DNA from 4 places in the Burkholderia sp. SR8 genome. Region 2 is predicted to be linked to each of the others. Evidence: predicted binding sites of a transcription regulator. Region 2 holds the regulator's gene; each other region holds the start of a gene.
What was found. The regulator FliA, encoded in region 2, starts transcription of late flagellar genes. The targets are predictions, from matches to a motif close to CTAAAGTTTNNNNNNNNNNNGCCGNTA.

Region 1 (4,622 bases), on a different contig from region 2:
CGGCCGCGCTGCGCGCATACGCGGCGGCTGCCGCCTGCGCGACGAGCGGATCGAAGCCGTCCGGTTCGTCGCCGACCGCGCGGATCGACAGCCCGCCGAGTTGCAGACCCGAGCCCTCGAAGCGCTGCCGCAGCGCGGCTTCGTTGCGCGTGAGGCGGTCGGCGCCGGCCGAATTCGCGCGCAGCCGCGCGACGAGCTGCTTGCCGTTCAACACCAGCTCCGCGTCGACCGTGCCGAGCGACGGCAGCGTCAGCGTCAGCCGTGTGCGCCACGCGATGCCGTCGCCCGTGTCGTCGCCGCTGCGCGACGCGTGCCCGCCCGGATCGTCGGGCTCGATCGTCCAGTCGAGGCGCGCGCCGGGCCAGGCTTCGCCCGCCCAGCGGAACTGGTCGGTCGCGAGCGCGTCGAGTTGCTGGCGAACCAGCGGTACGGCAGCCGGATGCACCGGAGCCGATGCCTGCGCCTGCGGGTCGGCCGATGCCGCGGCGAGTTCGGCACGCGCGGGCGTCCAGTGCGCGCCGGGATGATCGCCGAGCGGATCGGACATCTCGGCCGCGCCCGCTGCCGCGCCTGGCCGGCTGGCCGCCTGCACGTTCGGCAGAGTCTGCGCGAGCTGGTGCGCAGCCGCCCCGGCCGTCGCGGTCGCGCCGGGCGGCACGGCGGCGCGCGCGGCTGCCGCCGGCAACGGCAGGCGCTGCGCGAGCAGTTCGTCGAGCTCGTCGGGTGTCGCGTGTTGCGCGGCGTCCGGGGCGGCCTGCACCGGCACGGTCGCGAGCCGCGCCTGCGGTTCGCGCAGCAGCGCGTCAAGCGGGCGCTGGCCGGCCAGCCATTGCGCGAGATGAGATTCGTAGAACAGGCCGCTTTCGCTCACGGCCTGCGCCAGCGCGGCTCGCAGTGCAGCCACGGGCGGCGCGGCGGCCAGCGCCCGCGCGGCCGCGACGTCGGCGGCCGGCGAGCCGGCGGAAGCAGCAGCGGAAGACGCAGCGGAAGACGCGGCGGGAGCGGATGGGTGCGCGGCGTCCGGCGCCACGGGCGCTGCGCTACTCAGCAGCACGGTCGGATCGGCGAGCAACGGCGCGCGTCCCGCGATCGCCGGCGTCGCGGCGCCGCCCGAGCGCGAGATCGCATCGAGCACGAGCGCGACTTCGGACAGCGCGGTCTGCGCGGACGCCGGCGGCGCGGCCGGCGCGGCACCCGTGGACGACGGCGACGACGCGCCCGCGCCCGGCGTGCCGACCTGCGCGGTCGCGCCGCCGCCGGCGGGCGCGGTCACGGGGCCGGTCAGCAGGCTGTCCAGGCGGCTTGCCAGCACGGCAGCCGCAACGGAGTCGATACCGGTCATGATCGGAGCCTGCTCACCTCAGCCACTTCGTTGCGAATCCGGGCACGCGGCGACCGCCGCCCCGGCAATCGGGCACTACCCGCGCGCGCGGTACAGATCGGTCAGCACCTTGGTCGAGCGCCGCGCCTCGAACAGCGCGGACAGCCGCGCGACGTCCGGGCTCGCGAGGTCGCGGATCGCCGCGTCGTCGGCGAGGATCCGGCGGATCAGCGCCAGCTTGCGGCCGAGATCCGCTTCGTCGAGCGCCACGCCCGGATCGGCCTCCTTCAACCCGTCGACGAGTCGCAGGAATTCGGCCTGCAACTCCGGCAGCGCGCTCCAGTCGGCACTGCGCGCGGCGCACAGCATCCGGCCCGACACCGCCGCGAGCGCCTCGTAGCGAGCGAAGTATTCGGCCTTGAGATTCATCGCACCGCGTCCGCCGCTTGTTGCGCGGCCATCCGGGCGACTTCCGGCGCGATGCCCGTCCACGCTTCCTCGAGCGTGGCGAGCAGTCCGTCGACCTCGACCAGCATCGCGTCGCTCGCGTGCAGGTTGGCTTCCAGCAGGCGCCGGCCGATATACGCGTACAGCGCGTCGAGCCGCCCGGCGATGTCGCCGCCCGCGTCGCGGTTGAGCGACGCCTGCAACCCGCTCTCGACGATCCCGATCGCCTTGCCGATCGCTTCGCCGCGTGCGGCCACGTTGCCTTGCTGCAAATGCATGCGCGCGAGCGCGACGGCCTGCCGTGCGCCCTGGTACAGCATCGCGATCAGCCGGTGCGGGGAGGCGCCCATCACCCCGGTCTCGACGCCGACACGCGCGTACGCATTGGCTCCAGCGTGTCCTGGGGAAAACATGCGCTTCTCCTTGTGATGCGTTTGCTATGCGGGGCCGCCGCCCTGCATCGCATGGCGCGGCCTTGTTCCGGAGTTATCGGAAGGGAATTGAAAAGCTTTAGGCGGGTGGACGGGTGGGCCGGCGTCGCCGCGGCGGGTGCCGCGTGGCCGTCAGCGCAGAGCCGTAGCGGTGCCGCATCCGGCCGGATGGGCGGCCTGGCTGCCCGCGCCGGGCGGCCCGGCCGCCGACGCCCGTCCCCGACCTGCCTGCCTCGTCACACCGACATCTGCATGATGTCGTTGTAAGCGCTCACCAACTTGTTGCGGACTTGCAGCCCGAACTGGAACCCGATGTTGGCCTTCTGCATGTCGACCATCACGTCGTTCAGCGACACGTTCGCCGCGCCGATTTCGAACGCGTGCGCCTCGCCGAGCGCGTGCTGCTGGTCGCCGCTGATCTTGTCGAGCGACGCCTTCATCGCGCTCGCAAACGTGCCGGCGGTCGCGGCGCCCGAGCCGGCAAGCGCGGCCGTCGGGCTCGCGACCCCGCCGCCCGCCTGCGCGGCCATCGCCTGCATCTGTTGCAACACCGAACCGATTCCGCTGACGTTGGCAGCCATGCTGTCCCCAGACATAAGAGAAGTGACCCGGCGTACCGGGCGTGTCCGCCGGCGCCGCACGATGCGCACCATGCCGGATCGCGAAAAAGGATAGCAGCGGGGCGCGCGCCAAAGCCGCGAAAGTACGGGGGAAACCCCGCTCTTTTCGGTCGATCGGAGTCGCGCGCGGGTCCCGATAATCGCATCGTGTCATTGTCCGTCCGCTCGTCCGAGCGGCTCAGTCGTCCCGCTCCGGAGAAACTCCACGCATGGATTCGCAGGCCAACTCGCTGATCAACCCCGACGCTCGCACGGGCCTCGCCAGCCCGGTGCCAGGCGCCACCGCGGCCGCCGCGTTGCCGGGCGCAGGCGGCGCCGGCGCGGACTTCGGGTTCGGCGGCTTCGCGGAACGGATTCCCGGCATCTCGCGGATGAAGGGCAACCCGAAGCTGCCGTTCGTGATCGCCGTCGCGTTCGCGATCGCCGCGATCACCGCACTCGTGCTGTGGAGCCGCGCGCCCGACTACCGCGTGCTGTACAGCAACCTGTCGGATCGCGACGGCGGCGCGATCATTGCCGCGCTCCAGCAGGCAAACGTTCCGTACAAGTTCGCCGACGCCGGCGGCGCGATCCTCGTGCCGTCGAACCAGGTGCACGAGACGCGCCTGAAGCTCGCCGCGATGGGGCTGCCGAAGGGCGGCTCGGTCGGCTTCGAGCTGATGGACAACCAGAAATTCGGCATCAGCCAGTTCGCCGAGCAGGTGAACTACCAGCGCGCGCTCGAAGGCGAGCTGCAGCGCACGATCGAATCGATCAACGCGGTGCGCGGCGCGCGCGTGCATCTCGCGATCCCGAAGCCGTCGGTGTTCGTGCGCGACAAGGAAGCGCCGAGCGCATCCGTGTTCGTCGACCTCTATCCGGGCCGCGTACTCGACGAGGGCCAGGTGCAGGCGATCACGCGGATGGTGTCGTCCGGCGTGCCCGACATGCCGGCGAAGAACGTGACGATCGTCGACCAGGACGGCAACCTGCTGACGCAGACCGCCTCGGCATCCGGCCTCGACGCGAGCCAGCTCAAGTACGTGCAGCAGGTCGAGCGCAACACGCAGAAGCGCATCGACGCGATCCTCGCGCCGATCTTCGGCGCCGGCAACGCGCGCTCGCAGGTCAGCGCGGACATCGATTTCTCGAAGCTCGAACAGACGTCGGAAAGCTACGGCCCGAACGGCACGCCGCAGCAGGCCGCGATCCGCAGCCAGCAGACCAGCACCGCGACCGAGCTCGCGCAGGGCGGCGCGTCGGGCGTGCCGGGCGCGCTGTCGAACACGCCGCCGCAGCCGGCCTCCGCGCCGATCGTCGCCGGCAACGGCCAGAGCGGGCCGCAGTCGACGCCGGTCAGCGACCGCAAGGACCAGACGACCAACTACGAGCTCGACAAGACGATCCGCCACGTCGAGCAGCCGATGGGCAACGTGAAGCGGCTGTCGGTGGCGGTCGTCGTCAACTATCAGCCGATCGCCGACGCGAAGGGCCACGTGACGATGCAGCCGCTGCCGCCCGCGAAGCTCGCGCAGATCGAGCAGCTCGTGAAGGACGCGATGGGCTACGACGAGAAGCGCGGCGACTCGGTGAACGTCGTGAACAGCGCGTTCTCGACCGTGAACGATCCGTACGCCGACCTGCCGTGGTGGCGCCAGCCCGACATGATCGCGATGGCGAAGGAAGCGGCGAAGTGGCTCGGCATCGCAGCGGCCGCGGCGGCGCTCTATTTCATGTTCGTGCGCCCGGCGATGCGCCGCGCATTCCCGCCGCCCGAGCCGGTCGCGCCGGCCCTCGCGGCGCCGGACGAAGTCATCGCGCTCG
Region 2 (4,622 bases):
CCGCGCCGTGGCTCGTCGAGCACGCGAAGCGTCTGACGCAGCAGCGCGAAGCGCTGATCGCCCGCGCGCAGGCCGCGCCGGCCGCCCCGCAGGCCCCGGTTCGCGCGCAGCAGGACGCCGCGTCCGCGACGCCGGCCGACTGGGCGCGCGACATCGTGCGCGATGCCGAGCGCCGGCTGCCGTCCGCCGCGACCATCCGCGCGAGCGAAGCGAGCGCCGCGCGGCCGGCCGAGCGCGCGGCCGAACGCACGCGTCTGTCGGCGGAGGCCGCCGCCGCGGTGGCCGACGCGGTGAACGCGCGCATCGAGCGCATCGTCACCGGCACGGTGATGCACGAGCTCGGCGCGATGCGCGGGATGATGGAAGAGCAGTTCGACAGCCTGATGTGGCACGACCGCCAGCGCCGCAGCCCGGTGCACGGCGCGCTGAGCAAGCACCTGTTCTCGGCCGGTTTTTCCGCGCAGCTGGTGCGGATGCTGGTCGACAACCTGCCGTCCGGCGACGACACGCAGACCTTCGAGCAGGCCGCCGAGTGGGCGCAGTCGGTGCTCGCGGCGAACCTGCCGGTGCTCGAAAACGAGGATGCGCTGATGGAGCGCGGCGGCGTGTTCGCGCTGATGGGGCCGACCGGCGTCGGCAAGACGACCACGACCGCGAAGCTCGCCGCGCGCTGCGTGATGCGCTTCGGCGCGAGCAAGGTCGCGCTGCTGACCACCGACAGCTACCGGATCGGCGGCCACGAGCAGTTGCGCATCTTCGGCAAGATCCTCGGCGTGCCGGTGCACGCGGTGAAGGACGCCGGCGATCTCGAGCTCGCGCTGTCCGAGCTGCGCAACAAGCACATCGTGCTGATCGACACGATCGGCATGAGCCAGCGCGACCGCGCGCTGTCCGATCAGATCGCGATGCTGCATGGCGCGAATGCGCCGGTGCAGCGCCTGCTGCTGCTGAACGCGACGAGCCACGGCGACACGCTCAACGAGGTCGTCCAGGCGTACCGCAGCGCGGCCGAGTATCCCGATCTCGCCGGCTGCATCCTGACCAAGCTCGACGAGGCGACCCACCTCGGCGGCGTGCTCGACACGGTGATCCGCTACAAGCTGCCGGTGCATTACGTGTCGACCGGCCAGAAGGTGCCGGAGAACCTGTACGTCGCGTCGACCCGATTCCTGCTGAAAAGCGCGTTCTGTGTGCCGCGCGACGGCTCGCCCTTCGTGCCGCAAGACGAGGACATGCCGACGCTGCTCTCCGCACTGACCGCACGTTCCACCGCCGAGCTGCACGAGGTGCGATTTGGATAAACGGATCATCGACCAGGCCGAAGGGCTGCGGCGCCTGCTGGCCGGGCGCGCGTCGCGCATCGTCGCGGTGACCGGCGGGCCGGCGGGCGTCGGCTGCACGTCGACCGTCGTCAACGTCGCGGCCGCGCTCGCCGCGCTCGGCAAGGACGTGCTCGTCGTCGACGAGCGTGCGGACGTGCAATCGGCCGCGGCGACGCTGGCGGGCGCGTGGCTGCGCGACGGCGAACGCACGCGCGTGGCGGCCGGCTTCGGCCTGTGCGCGGCCGCGCGCCTCGCGCGCGACGGCTACAGCGACACGCAGCTGAGCGACTTCATCGACGGGCAGGCCGACATCGTGCTGGTCGATGCGCAGCTCGGCGCGGACGGCGCATTCTCGGCGCTCGCGCGCGAGGCGCACGACGTGCTGATCGTCACGCGGGTCGCCGCGCAGGCGATCACCGAGGCGTACGCGTGCATGAAGCGGCTGCATTTCGCGCACGCGGTCGCGCAGTTCCGCGTGCTGACCAATCACGTCGGCAGCCACGCGGATGCGAAGACCGCGTTCGACAACCTCGCGGGCGTCGCGAGCCGCTACCTGACGGTGTCGATCGCCGACGCCGGCTGCGTGAGCGCCGATCCGCTCGTCGAACATGCGCGCGACCTGATGCATACCGCGGTCGACGCGTTCCCGTCGTCGTCGGCCGCGCGCGATTACCGGCAGATTGCCGCCGACCTGCTGTACTGGCCGATGCGCCCGAGCTCGGGCGCCGGCCGCGCCGTGCACGCGGGCGGCAAGCCGTCTTACGAGGCGGGTGCGGCGCACGCCGCGTGAGCGCCACCGCAAGGAGAGAGCCATGATGTACAACGCTCAGGGAAAGATGACCCAGGCCGACGTGCTCGCGCAATACGCGCCGCTCGTGCGGCGCCTCGGGCTGCAGCTCGTCGCGAAGATGCCGGCGAGCGTCGATCTCGACGACCTGATCCAGGCCGGCATGATCGGCCTGATGGACGCGGCCGGCCGCTACAAGGAAGACCAGGGCGCGCAGTTCGAGACCTACGCGACGCAGCGCATCCGCGGCGCGATGCTCGACGAGCTGCGCAGCAACGACTGGCTGCCGCGCAGCCTGCGCAAGACGTCGCGCGAGGTCGAGTACGCGGTGCATCAGGTCGAGCAGCAGCTCGGCCGTTCGGCGAGCGAGGCCGAGATCGCCGAACATCTGAAGATGCCGCTCGACGAATATCAGGGGATGCTGCAGGACCTGCACGGCAGCCAGCTCATCTACTACGAGGATTTCGACCGCGCAGCGGACGACGAGCCGTTCCTCGACCGCTATCGCGTCGATCACGCCGATCCGTTGTCGGCGCTGCTCGACGACCACCTGCGCGAGGCGCTCGTCGACGCGATCGACCGGCTGCCCGAGCGCGAGAAGCTGCTGATGTCGCTGTACTACGAGCGCGGGCTGAACCTGCGCGAGATCGGCGCGGTGCTCGAGGTCAGCGAGTCGCGCGTGTGCCAGCTGCACAGCCAGGCAGTCGCGCGCCTGCGTGCGCGGCTGCGCGAACAGGCGTGGGTCGGCGCGGAGAACTGACCCTTTGATCGCCCCCGTCCACGCGCGCCGACGCCGCGCGTGGTGCGCGCGGCGCGCAATTCCCGCGCCGATTTGCTACAATCCCACCCGTTTTCCGAGGAGCGTTGCGACGGACCTTCTGCGTCCGCCAGGCTCGGAGAGCTTCACCAAGCAGCCGTGCGGCGAAATTCGCGCCGGCCCCGCTTCCTGAACGGCGCTCACGTCACCAATTTCTAGAACTTTTTTAGAAAGGAGGGCGTGATGAACGCCATTATCGATTCCAAGGCTTCCAACGATTACGTCGTCGCCGACATGGCGCTTGCCGGCTGGGGCCGCAAGGAACTGAACATCGCCGAGACCGAAATGCCGGGCCTCGTGCAGATCCGCGACGAATACAAGGCGCAGCAGCCGCTGAAGGGCGCGCGCATCGCGGGTTCGCTGCACATGACGATCCAGACCGGCGTGCTGATCGAGACGCTGAAGGCGCTCGGCGCCGACGTCCGCTGGGCGTCGTGCAACATCTTCTCGACGCAGGACCACGCCGCGGCCGCGATCGTCGAAGCCGGCACGCCGGTGTTCGCGTTCAAGGGCGAGTCGCTCGACGAATACTGGGAGTTCTCGCACCGCATCTTCGAATGGCCGAACGGCGAATTCGCGAACATGATCCTGGACGACGGCGGCGACGCAACGCTGCTGCTGATCCTCGGCTCGAAGGCCGAGAAGGACCGTTCGGTGATCGCGAAGCCGACCAACGAGGAAGAAGTCGCGCTGTACAAGTCGATCGCGAAGCACCTCGACATCGACGCGAACTGGTACTCGAAGCGCCTCGCGCACATCAAGGGCGTGACCGAAGAAACCACGACCGGCGTGCACCGCCTGTACCAGATGGAAAAGGACGGCCGCCTGCCGTTCCCGGCGTTCAACGTGAACGACTCGGTCACGAAGTCGAAGTTCGACAACCTGTACGGCTGCCGCGAGTCGCTCGTCGACGGCATCAAGCGCGCGACCGACGTGATGATCGCGGGCAAGGTCGCGGTCGTCGCCGGCTACGGCGACGTGGGCAAGGGCTGCGCGCAGTCGCTGCGCGGCCTGGGCGCGACCGTGTGGGTCACCGAAATCGATCCGATCTGCGCGCTGCAGGCGGCGATGGAAGGCTACCGCGTCGTGACGATGGAATACGCGGCCGACAAGGCCGACATCTTCGTGACGGCGACCGGCAACTACCACGTGATCAACCACGATCACATGAAGGCGATGCGCCACAACGCGATCGTCTGCAACATCGGTCACTTCGACTCGGAAATCGACGTCGCGTCGACCCGCCAGTATCAGTGGGAAAACATCAAGCCGCAGGTCGACCACATCATCTTCCCGGACGGCAAGCGCGTGATCCTGCTGGCCGAAGGCCGCCTCGTGAACCTCGGCTGCGCGACCGGCCACCCGTCGTTCGTGATGTCGAACTCGTTCGCGAACCAGACGCTCGCGCAGATCGAACTCTTCACGCGCGGCGAACAGTACGAGAACAAGGTGTACGTGCTGCCGAAGCATCTCGATGAAAAGGTCGCGCGCCTGCACCTCGCGCGCATCGGCGCGAACCTGTCCGTGCTGTCGGACGAGCAGGCGGCGTACATCGGCGTGCAGAAGGACGGCCCGTTCAAGCCGAACCACTACCGCTACTGATGTGCCGGCGCCGCCGTGCCGCGCATGCCCGCATCGGGCGCGCGGTGCGGCGGCACGGTGCCGGATCGCCGGCCGTCGCGTCGTGCCCGCGGGC
Region 3 (4,622 bases), on a different contig from region 2:
GCGCGGCGTGGCAGAAGCAGGCGAACGACTATTCGGCGAACAGCGTGTTCGTGCCGCTCGGCACCGGCAACCTCTACGCGCCGAACCCGTACCGCTACGACAGCCCGCACGGCTTCGTCCAGTACCGCACGAGCGAAATCGTGCAGAAGTCGCTGTTCGCGAGCGACACCGTGCAGCTCACCCGGCGCTGGTCGGTGCTTGCCGGCGTGCGTTATATGAATTACGCGCAACGCTCGTTCGAGCCGAGCGGCGCCGAGGATCCCGGCTACAGCCAGAAAGGCGTCGTGACGCCGACGTTCGCCGTGATGTTCAAGCTCGCGCCCGCCACGACCGCTTACGCCAGCTACGCCGAATCGCTCGAGCCCGGCAGCCGCGTGAACGACATTTACGCGAATGCGGGCCAGATGTTGAAGCCGCTGCGCAGCAGGCAGTACGAACTGGGAATCAAGAGCGAGCACGCGCGCTGGAGCGCGACGGCCGCGCTGTTCCGCATCGAGCGCAGCGCCGAATATGCGAATGCCGCGAACGTCTACGTGCAGGACGGCGAGTCGGTGATCCAGGGGGTCGAGTTCGGCGCGCGCGCGAAACTCGGCGCGCGCTGGAACGCGGGCTTCGACGCGATGCTGCTCGACGCGTGGTACGCGAAAGGGACCGGCAACAACGGCAACCGCGTCGCGGGCGCACCGCGCTTCGTGCTCGCGGGCGACGTCGGCTATGCGGTGCCGGGCGTGCCCGGGCTGACGCTCGGCGTCGACGCGAAGTTCACCGGCGCGACGCCGCTGCGCGCGGCCGGCGGACTCGATGCACCTGGCTTCCTGGTCGTCAATGCCGGCGCACGCTACCTGACGCGAGTCGGCCGCCACGACGTGACGCTGCGCGCGTCGGTCGACAACGTGCTGAACCGCCGCTACTGGGAATACCAGTACGCGGACTACGTGAAGCCGGGCGATCCGCGCACGGTGAGCGTGAGCGCGAAGATCGACTTCTGAGCGAACCGGGCGGCGCGCCGAAAGCCGGTGCCCGGGCGAACCGGCCGGCGCCGGCAGAGAGCGCCGCCGCCGGTCCTGACGATTGGGCCCTTGCGCGCGCGCCACCTGCCGTCAAAGCCCGACACACCATAGCCGAACGCCACGAAAGCCGTTTTTCCGGCCCGGAAAAGCAAAACGGCGGAGCGGCTTCTTTCGAAGCACACTCCGCCGTTTCGCGGCGAACCGTCAGACGCTCTTAGTGGAGCTTCTTCGGCAGCATCTGGCTGCGCAGACGCTTGTGCAGGCGCTTGACGGCTGCTGCCTTCTTGCGCTTGCGGACTGCGGTCGGCTTTTCGTAGGACTGGCGTTCGCGCAGTTCAGCGATCAGGCCATTTTTTTCGATAGCACGGCGAAAGCGGCGAATCGCCACTTCGAACGGCTCGTTTTCTTTCAGAAGAATCGTCGTCATGTCGTTCCTAAATTGCTTAAACGGTCAAAAACGTAGCGGCCAAGCGCCACGCACCGGCCATCCGGGCGTTCCCACAACAGGCGAAACGAGCGGAAATACGGCCTCGGAGGCCGGAAAAGAGAGGCGGAAAGCACCGCGAGTACGCTTCACAAGCCGCGTGCAGCGCCGCGTTTGACTGCCAGCAGGAATGCCGTAACGGCATAGGCCTGACAGAAAATCTCAATTCAGCCCGCCATCATATCAGGAAATCACAGACAAAACTATCCTTTTGTCGGTCCCGCGCCGCCGTCCTGCGCAGGCCGGACGCGAACGATGCCCGACGAGGCCGTCGCGGGCACCGCCCGAAATCGCGGCCGGCCTTGTCCGGCGCGGACTTCGCGCGAACCCGCCCCTTCAGTCCCGAATTTCCTCGAACATCCCTCTAAAGTTTTCGCCGGGTGCCGCCGTCAACCAGGAAAGGCGGGCAGCGCCACTCGCGATAAAGCGCAACGCCGAAAACGAACCTGATCCTGTCTGTACTCAGGCATTTTCCAAAACGAGGAAGCAAATGCTGAACATCAACACCAACATCCTTTCGCTGTCGACGCAGACGAACCTGTCGGGCTCGCAGAACGCGCTGTCGCAAGCGATCAACCGCCTGTCGTCGGGCAAGCGCGTGAACAGCGCGGCAGACGATGCAGCCGGCCTCGCGATCGCGACGACCCAGACCGCCGCAATCAACGCGCTGAACCAGGGCGTGTCGAACGCCAACAACGGCATCTCGATGGTGCAGACCACGGCCGGCGCGCTCCAGTCGATCGTCGACAACCTGCAGCGTATCCGCCAGCTGGCAGTCGAAGCCGGCGACGGTTCGCTCGACTCCAACGCACGTGCAAACCTGCAGTCGGAAGTGTCGACCCGTCTGACGGAAATCTCGCGCGTCGCGACGCAAACGACGTTCAACGGCCAGTCGGTGCTGCAAGGCCTGGGCACGGTCAGCTTCCAGATCGGCGCGGTCAACGGCCAGACGATCGCAGCGAACTTCGGCTCGCAGAGCTGGGACTCGAACAACCTGGGCATCAGCGCGCTGACGGTGTCGAGCGTGTCGGATTCGCAGGCAGCGATGGGCTCGATCGACGCAGTGCTGACGAAGGTCAACACGTTCCAGGCAACGCTCGGCGCAACGCAGAACACGTTCCAGTCGGCGATCACGAACACGCAGACGCAGTCGACCAACATGTCGGCAGCCCGTTCGCAGATCACCGACGCGGACTTCGCGACGGAAACGGCGAACCTGAGCAAGGCGCAAGTGCTGCAGCAGGCAGGCATCTCGGTGCTGGCACAGGCGAACTCGCTGCCGCAGCAGGTCCTGAAGCTGCTGGGTTAATACCCGCCACCGGCGGCGCGCGTCTCGCGACGCGCCGTCCGCCGGCACGGGCGCCGCGACCTCGGTCCGGCGCCCGCGCCCCTTCATCGCGCATCCGGGAGGCTCGCCTCCCGTTGCGCGCTTGTTCGACACCGACGCGCGCTTCGCCCGACCCTGTCCGGGCACGCAGACCGGAGCCCCCGAATGACCTCGACGACCACCACCACCACGTCCACCAGCGACCTGAATACCGCGCTCCAGCAGGCCGCGCAGTCCATCATCAGCGGCTCGACGAAGTCGTCGCTCGACGTCAATTCGCTCGTCTCCGCGCTCGTCACCGCGAAAACCACCGCGCAATCGGTCGCGCTCACGAACAAGCAGACCTCCGACAACACCGAACTGTCCGCGATCGGGCAGATCAAGTCGCAGCTCGCGGCGCTGCAAACGGCGCTGCAGGGCCTCACCGACGGCACGACGCTGTCGGCACTGACCGCGACGGCCAGCGGCTCCGGCCTCACCGCCACCACCGCGAGCGGCGCGGCGGCCGGCACGTACACGGTGAAGGTCAACGCGGTCGCGACCGCCAACTCGATCTCGTCGCCGGCGATCACGTCGTCCGACACGATCGGCAGCGGCACGTTGACGGTCGGCGTCGGCAGCGGTTCGATGCAGGTGTCGGTCTCGTCGACCGACACGCTCGCGACGATCGCCGCGAACATCAACAAGGCATCGAACAACCCGGGCGTGACGGCCACGGTGATCAATGCGTCCGACGGCCAGCACCTGGTCATCTCGTCGAACAGCACGGGCGCCGCGAACACGGTGTCGATCACCGCCGGCGCGGGCCTGAACAGCAAGCTCGACTCGACCCAGTCGGCGTACACCACGGTGACGCCCGCCGCGGACGCGAACATCACGATCGCCGGCAGCACCGTGACGAGCGCGACGAACCAGATCTCCAACGCGATGACCGGCGTCACGCTGAACCTGAGCGCGGCCGCGGTCAACACGACGCAGACGCTCACGATCGCGCAGGACACGACCGGCATCACGACGGCGATCAACAATTTCGCGAAGGCGTACTCGAGCTTCGTCACGACGGCGTCGAGCCTGTCGTCGTACACGACCACGTCGTCGGGTTCGACGGCCGGCCCGCTGCTCGGCGACGCGATGCTGAACTCGATCACGAACGGCCTCGCGACCGCGCTCAGCAGCGGCGTCACGACGGGCGGCAAGACCTACAGCCTGTCGTCGATCGGCATCAACCTGAACACCGACGGCACGCTGACGGTCGACAGCACGAAGCTGCAGACCGCGCTCACGACCAACAGCTCGGCCGTCTCCGCGCTCTTCAACTCGACGAACGGTGTCGGCGTCACGCTGAACAACTTCACGAATTCGTATTCGGCGACGGGCGGCCTGATCGATCAGCGCACGGCGTCGCTGAACAAGGACCTGTCCAACCTGCAGGATCAGGCGACGCAGCTGCAGAACTACCAGACCGCGCTCACGGCCCAGTACAACGCGCAGTTCACCGCGCTCAACACGCTGATGACGCAGATGCAGAACAACCAGCAGTACCTGACGCAGCTGTTCGGCGGTTCGAACAGCGCCGGCACGCTCGCCACCAACAAGTGACGGACCGGCCCCCGGCCGCTGCCCATCCGGAGCTCTCGCCATGGAACATTCTTCGCTGACCCGCGCGCTGGCGCTCACCCATGCGCTCGCGGACGCCGTCTCGCACGACGCATGGGAGCACGCCGCCACGCTCGTGAACGAGCGCGCCGCGCTGCTGATGTCGCTCGACGCGAACCAGACGCCGCAAGCGCTCGCGATCGTT
Region 4 (4,622 bases), on a different contig from region 2:
GCGCGCACGTCGAGCGCCTGTCGGCCGAACGCGAATTCGGCATCGAGTTTGTCCAGCATGTGTGCGTCTCTCCGTATGAAGCGCTGCACGCCCCTCGCGCCGGATGGCGACCCAAGGGGCTTTTTTCCATGACAGCGATGGTAGGCGGCGCATGCAACCGGCAATCGGACGAATAACGCGGCAAAGGCCCCCTCTATTCATCGTTTGCGCGCCCGGCCGGCTCCCTAGAATGCGAATCGGATCAACGGCTTCGAGGACACGGCAATGGCAGGCAGCGCACTTCGCGAACACGCCGGACGCGGTACGCGCCTGCGCCGTGCGTTCGCGCTCGCCGCGGCGCTGTGGGTCGCGGCGCCGGCCGCGCACGCGGACGACGGGACGATCGTGATTCCGGGCCGCGGCGAGACGGCCGAGACGGCGCTCGCGCATGCGAATGCGGCGAGCGGCGGGCAGTTCGGCGGGACCGCCGGCACGGGTTCGGAGGCGGTCGGGAATGGTGCGCTCGGCGTGGCGGGCGCGACCGGCATGGCCGGCGCGGCGGGCGTGGTGGCGGGCGGTGCTGCCGGCATGGCCGGTACAGCGGGTGTCGCGGCGGGCGGTGCTGCCGGCATGGCGGGTGCGGCGGGCAGTGCTGCCGGCATGGCCGGCGCGGCTGGCGTAGCGGCGGCCGGTGCCGCCGGCATGGCGGGCGCGCCCCGTGCGGCCACGGGCAGCGCTTCCCGCATGGCCACTGCCGCCGGCGCGACCGCGAGCGGTTACACGGCGCAGCCGGCCGGATCGATGGTCGTGACGAGCGTTCCGGCGCCTGCGCCGGTACCGACGCCAGTTCCGGCACCGCGCGCCGTCTACGCAGCAGCCCGCGTGAACGCCGCGAACACCGGTTACGGCGCGCCGCGCGCCGCCGATCCCGGCAGTGTCGCGACCGTCGTCGCCGGTACCGCCACCGCGGATCCCGTATCGAATCCGGCCCGGCAGGCGCTCGCCGCCCGCATGGCCGCGCTGCGCACCGCTTCATCCGCTTCATCCGTTTCATCCGCTTCGGCGCCGCGCGCACCGGCGGCCGCCGCGCCGGCGGCCCAGGCAACGCCGCCCGGCCAGCAGGACCCGGAGTCGATCCGGCGCACGGCCCTCGCGTTCCTGCAGCAGCAGATCGCCGGCCTGCCGGGCAAGACCACCGCGACGGTCGCCGCCGCGTTCCCGCGCGGGCTCGCCGCGTGCACGACGCTCGAGCCGTTCCTGCCGACCGGCGCGCGCCTGTGGGGCCGCACGACCGTCGGCGTGCGCTGCGCGGGTGAGCGGCCGTGGACCGTCTATCTGCAGGCAAAGGTGACGGTGCACGCCACCTATTACGTCGCCGCGCGCCAGATCGCGCCCGGAGAGCCGCTGACCGCGGCCGACCTCGTCGCGCGCGACGGCGACCTGACGGTGCTGCCGCTCGCGGTGATCACCGATCCCGCGCAGGCGGTCGGCTCGACCGCACTCGCGCGGATCGCGGCCGGGCTGCCGCTGCGCCAGGACATGCTGAAGAGCGCCGCGTCAGTGTCGGCCGGCCAGACGGTGCGGGTCGTCGCGGCCGGCCCGGGTTTCACGATCTCGGCCGAGGGCAGCGCGCTCGCGAATGCGGCGCCGGGCCAGTCGGTGCGGGTCAGGATGGCCGCGGGCCAGATCGTTACGGCGGTCGTCAAGGACGCGGGGACCGTCGAAATTCCGCTATAGGGGCGGATCCTGCCGCAAGATTGTAAAGAATTGTTTATTCGGAGAATTTCGGAAGCACGGTGCTAAAGTTCGGGCCGACCCGGCCGTTATCTGGGTCATACCGTCCAGGAAACCCATCGTGAAGATCGATTCCACTCCGAACCCGAGCCCACTCGCGCCGACCGGCAACGGCGCGGCCCGCGCGCAATCCGGCGCGGCTTCGTCGACGTCCGGGCAGCCGGCCGACGCAGGATCGACCGGCGGCGACACGACCGTGAACCTGTCGGGTCTGTCCGGCCAGCTGCGTTCGGCGTCGGCTTCCGGCAACGCCGACATCGACACGGCCCTCGTCCAGTCGATCAAGGACGCGCTGAACAACGGCACGCTGACGATCGACGTGAACAAGATCGCCGACGGCGTACTGAATACCGCCCGCGACCTGCTGCAGCAGCAGCGCTCGCAGGGCAACTGAGCCGGCCCGGGGCCCGTCACGCCCTGACCGGTCCCCTGGTTTGCCGGCATGCGCACCCGCGTGCCGGCGCGACGAGCATGACGCGATGAGAGAAGAGCTGCTGGCCACGGTCAACGACGAACACGCGACGGTCGAAGCGTTCGCGTCCCTGCTCGCCTACGAGGAAAAGGCGCTGACGACGCCGGAGCCGCTTGAAATGCTGCCCGGCATCGTCGAGAAGAAGAGCGAGCTGATCGACCGCCTCGCGCAGCTCGAGCGCACGCGTGACACGCAGCTGTCCGCGCTCGGCTTTCCGGCCGGCAAGAAAGGCATGGACCAGGCCGCCGAGCGCGACGCACGCCTCGCCGGCCGCTGGCAACTGCTGCTGCAGGCCGCCGAACGCGCGCGCCAGGCCAATGCGACCAACGGCATGCTGATCCGGATCCGGATGGACTACAACGAGCGCGCGCTCGCGGTGCTGCGCTCGGCGCCCGCGCCGGCCGGTGTCTACGGGCCCGACGGGCGTGTGTCGGCGCTGATGCGCTGACTCAGCGATATATTGATGCAGTGATGTATGCGCCACGCCGGCGCACCAATGCGCCGGCCACGCGCCGCGCGGCCCTGCCGCGCCGCGCACTCCTTCCCCGTCCTACAGCAGCGGGCACGCGGTGACCTGCGTGCCGCGTTCCACGCAAAGCCGTTCGTAGTCGCGCAGATACGCGCGCTCGTCGTCGTCCAGCAGGTCGACGTCGATCAGGTCCCAGTCGTAGCCGACCGTCACCAGGTTCTCGAACGCGACGGTGTCCGATTCCGCGTCGTCCGCGCGCACGATCACGATGTTCTCGATCCGCACGCCGCCCTTGCCCGGCACGTAGATGCCCGGCTCGACCGAAATCACCGCGTTCGGCACCAGCCCGTACGTCGCGCCCGGCGCGAACCGCACGCCGCCCTCGTGCACGTGGATCCCGACGCCGTGCCCGGTGCCGTGGCCGAAATCGTAGCCGTGGTCGCGGCACACCTGCCGCACCGCCGCATCGACGTCGCCGCCCGTCGCCGTCTTCGGGAAGCGCGTGACGAGCCCCTTGATGCAGGCCTTCAGCGCGACCGTGTAGATCTCGCGCTGCCACGGCTGCGCGACCGTGTCCGGCCGCGTGCGGCGCAGCACGACGCGCGTGCAGTCCGTCGCGAAGCCGGCGTCGTAGTACGCGCCGCTGTCGAGCAGCACGAGCTCGCCTTCGGTCAGCTCGACGTCGGCGCTCGCTGCCGTGTAGTGCGCGAACGCGCTGTTCGCGCCGTTCGCGGCGATCGACGGGAACGTCAGCGCGACGGCCGAGCGTGCGCCGTACGCGTCGTTGATTGCGCGGGCCAGGTCGTATTCGGTATGGCGCTGCCCCGGCTCGCCGACCTTCGCCCAGCGCATCGTCGCGGCGATCGCCGCCGAGCTGCGCGCGAACGCGTCGCGGAACCGCTCGAGCACCGCCGGCGTCTTGCCGGCGCGCAGCGCCTCGACCGGGTTGAAATCGGCGTGGCGCGCGTGCGGCCACACGCGGCTCACCGATTCGGCGAGCGCGCAGTTGACCGATTCGAAGCCGTAGCACACGTGGTCGACCGCGAACTGCGCGAGGAAGCGCTCGAGTTCGGCGACGTCGCGCCGGATCACGTGCAGCGCCGGATACGACGCCAGTTCGACCGGGCACCGGTCGCAGCCTTCCGGCAAGAACAGCACGACCTGCTCGCCGATCGCGAACAGGAAGCCCAGGTGCGACGATGCATTCGGGATGTGATAGCCGCGGCTGTTCAGCAGATACGCGAGATCGTCCGATGCGCACGTGAAGAACGCGGTCTTGCCGGCCGCCGCGCCCGTGTGCACGGCGAGCCGGCGATTCAGCGCGTCGAGGTTCTGCGCGACGCTCGCGCCGGTCACCGTGTCCGGCAACTCGAAGATCGGCCGTTCGACGACCCAGCCCGGCAGCGCGATCGCGCGATCGATCTCGCGCTCCGCGAGGCTCGTCCAGTCGATCGACGCGGCCCGCGTCTGCGCGAGCAGCCGGTCGCGCTGCGCGACGCTGATTCGCAGCGCATCGTAGCCGACCCGCGCGAGCCGGCTCGCATGCGCGTTCAGCCAGTCGGCGAGCGCCTGCCAGATCGTCACGTTCATCCCGAGCTTCTCGATGCGCACGCGCGCCGGGTCGCACTGCTGCTCGGCCTGCAGGTGATAGCGGCCGTCGACGAACAGCACGAACGGCGGCACGCCGAGCGCCTGCGCGGTCGCCGCGCTCAGGAAGATTCCGCAGCCGGCCGAGCCGTCGAAGCCCGACACCGCGTAGCGCGGGTTGTTGCGGCGCGGCAGGTATTCGGTGATGTATTCGTCCTGCGACGTGACCACGACCGCGTCGAGCCGCGCGGCGTCGAGCAGGCGCGACAGGCCGGCCTGCGTGTCGGCGACGCACGCGTCATACGGGGGAAGGCCGGAGAA

Region 1: a site for FliA is predicted at 2,256-2,282, ahead of fliS (flagellar export chaperone FliS). Genes of this name have one in related genera too.
Region 3: a site for FliA is predicted at 1,860-1,886, ahead of Q3A80_RS16035 (flagellin domain-containing protein). Genes of this name have one in related genera too.
Region 4: a site for FliA is predicted at 1,779-1,805, ahead of flgM (flagellar biosynthesis anti-sigma factor FlgM). Genes of this name have one in related genera too.

What each region holds. Positions count from the first base shown of each region.
Region 1 covers NZ_JAULUC010000018.1:103,401-108,022, reverse strand. The annotation lists gene fliK (flagellar hook-length control protein FliK) at 1-1,342, opposite strand, end outside; gene Q3A80_RS22115 (flagellar protein FliT) at 1,418-1,750, opposite strand; gene fliS (flagellar export chaperone FliS) at 1,747-2,181, opposite strand; gene fliE (flagellar hook-basal body complex protein FliE) at 2,436-2,780, opposite strand; gene fliF (flagellar basal-body MS-ring/collar protein FliF) at 3,029-4,622, shown strand, end outside.
Region 2 covers NZ_JAULUC010000031.1:60,201-64,822, reverse strand. The annotation lists gene flhF (flagellar biosynthesis protein FlhF) at 1-1,301, shown strand, start outside; gene Q3A80_RS28275 (MinD/ParA family ATP-binding protein) at 1,294-2,112, shown strand; gene Q3A80_RS28270 (RNA polymerase sigma factor FliA) at 2,135-2,869, shown strand; S-adenosyl-L-homocysteine riboswitch at 2,960-3,075, shown strand; gene ahcY (adenosylhomocysteinase) at 3,110-4,528, shown strand.
Region 3 covers NZ_JAULUC010000011.1:24,551-29,172, forward strand. The annotation lists gene Q3A80_RS16025 (TonB-dependent siderophore receptor) at 1-989, shown strand, start outside; gene rpsU (30S ribosomal protein S21) at 1,225-1,437, opposite strand; gene Q3A80_RS16035 (flagellin domain-containing protein) at 1,985-2,803, shown strand; gene fliD (flagellar filament capping protein FliD) at 2,987-4,420, shown strand; gene Q3A80_RS16045 (flagellar protein FliT) at 4,461-4,622, shown strand, end outside.
Region 4 covers NZ_JAULUC010000039.1:219-4,840, reverse strand. The annotation lists gene flgB (flagellar basal body rod protein FlgB) at 1-59, opposite strand, end outside; gene flgA (flagellar basal body P-ring formation chaperone FlgA) at 265-1,716, shown strand; gene flgM (flagellar biosynthesis anti-sigma factor FlgM) at 1,835-2,167, shown strand; gene Q3A80_RS30055 (flagella synthesis protein FlgN) at 2,253-2,693, shown strand; gene Q3A80_RS30050 (M24 family metallopeptidase) at 2,796-4,622, opposite strand, start outside.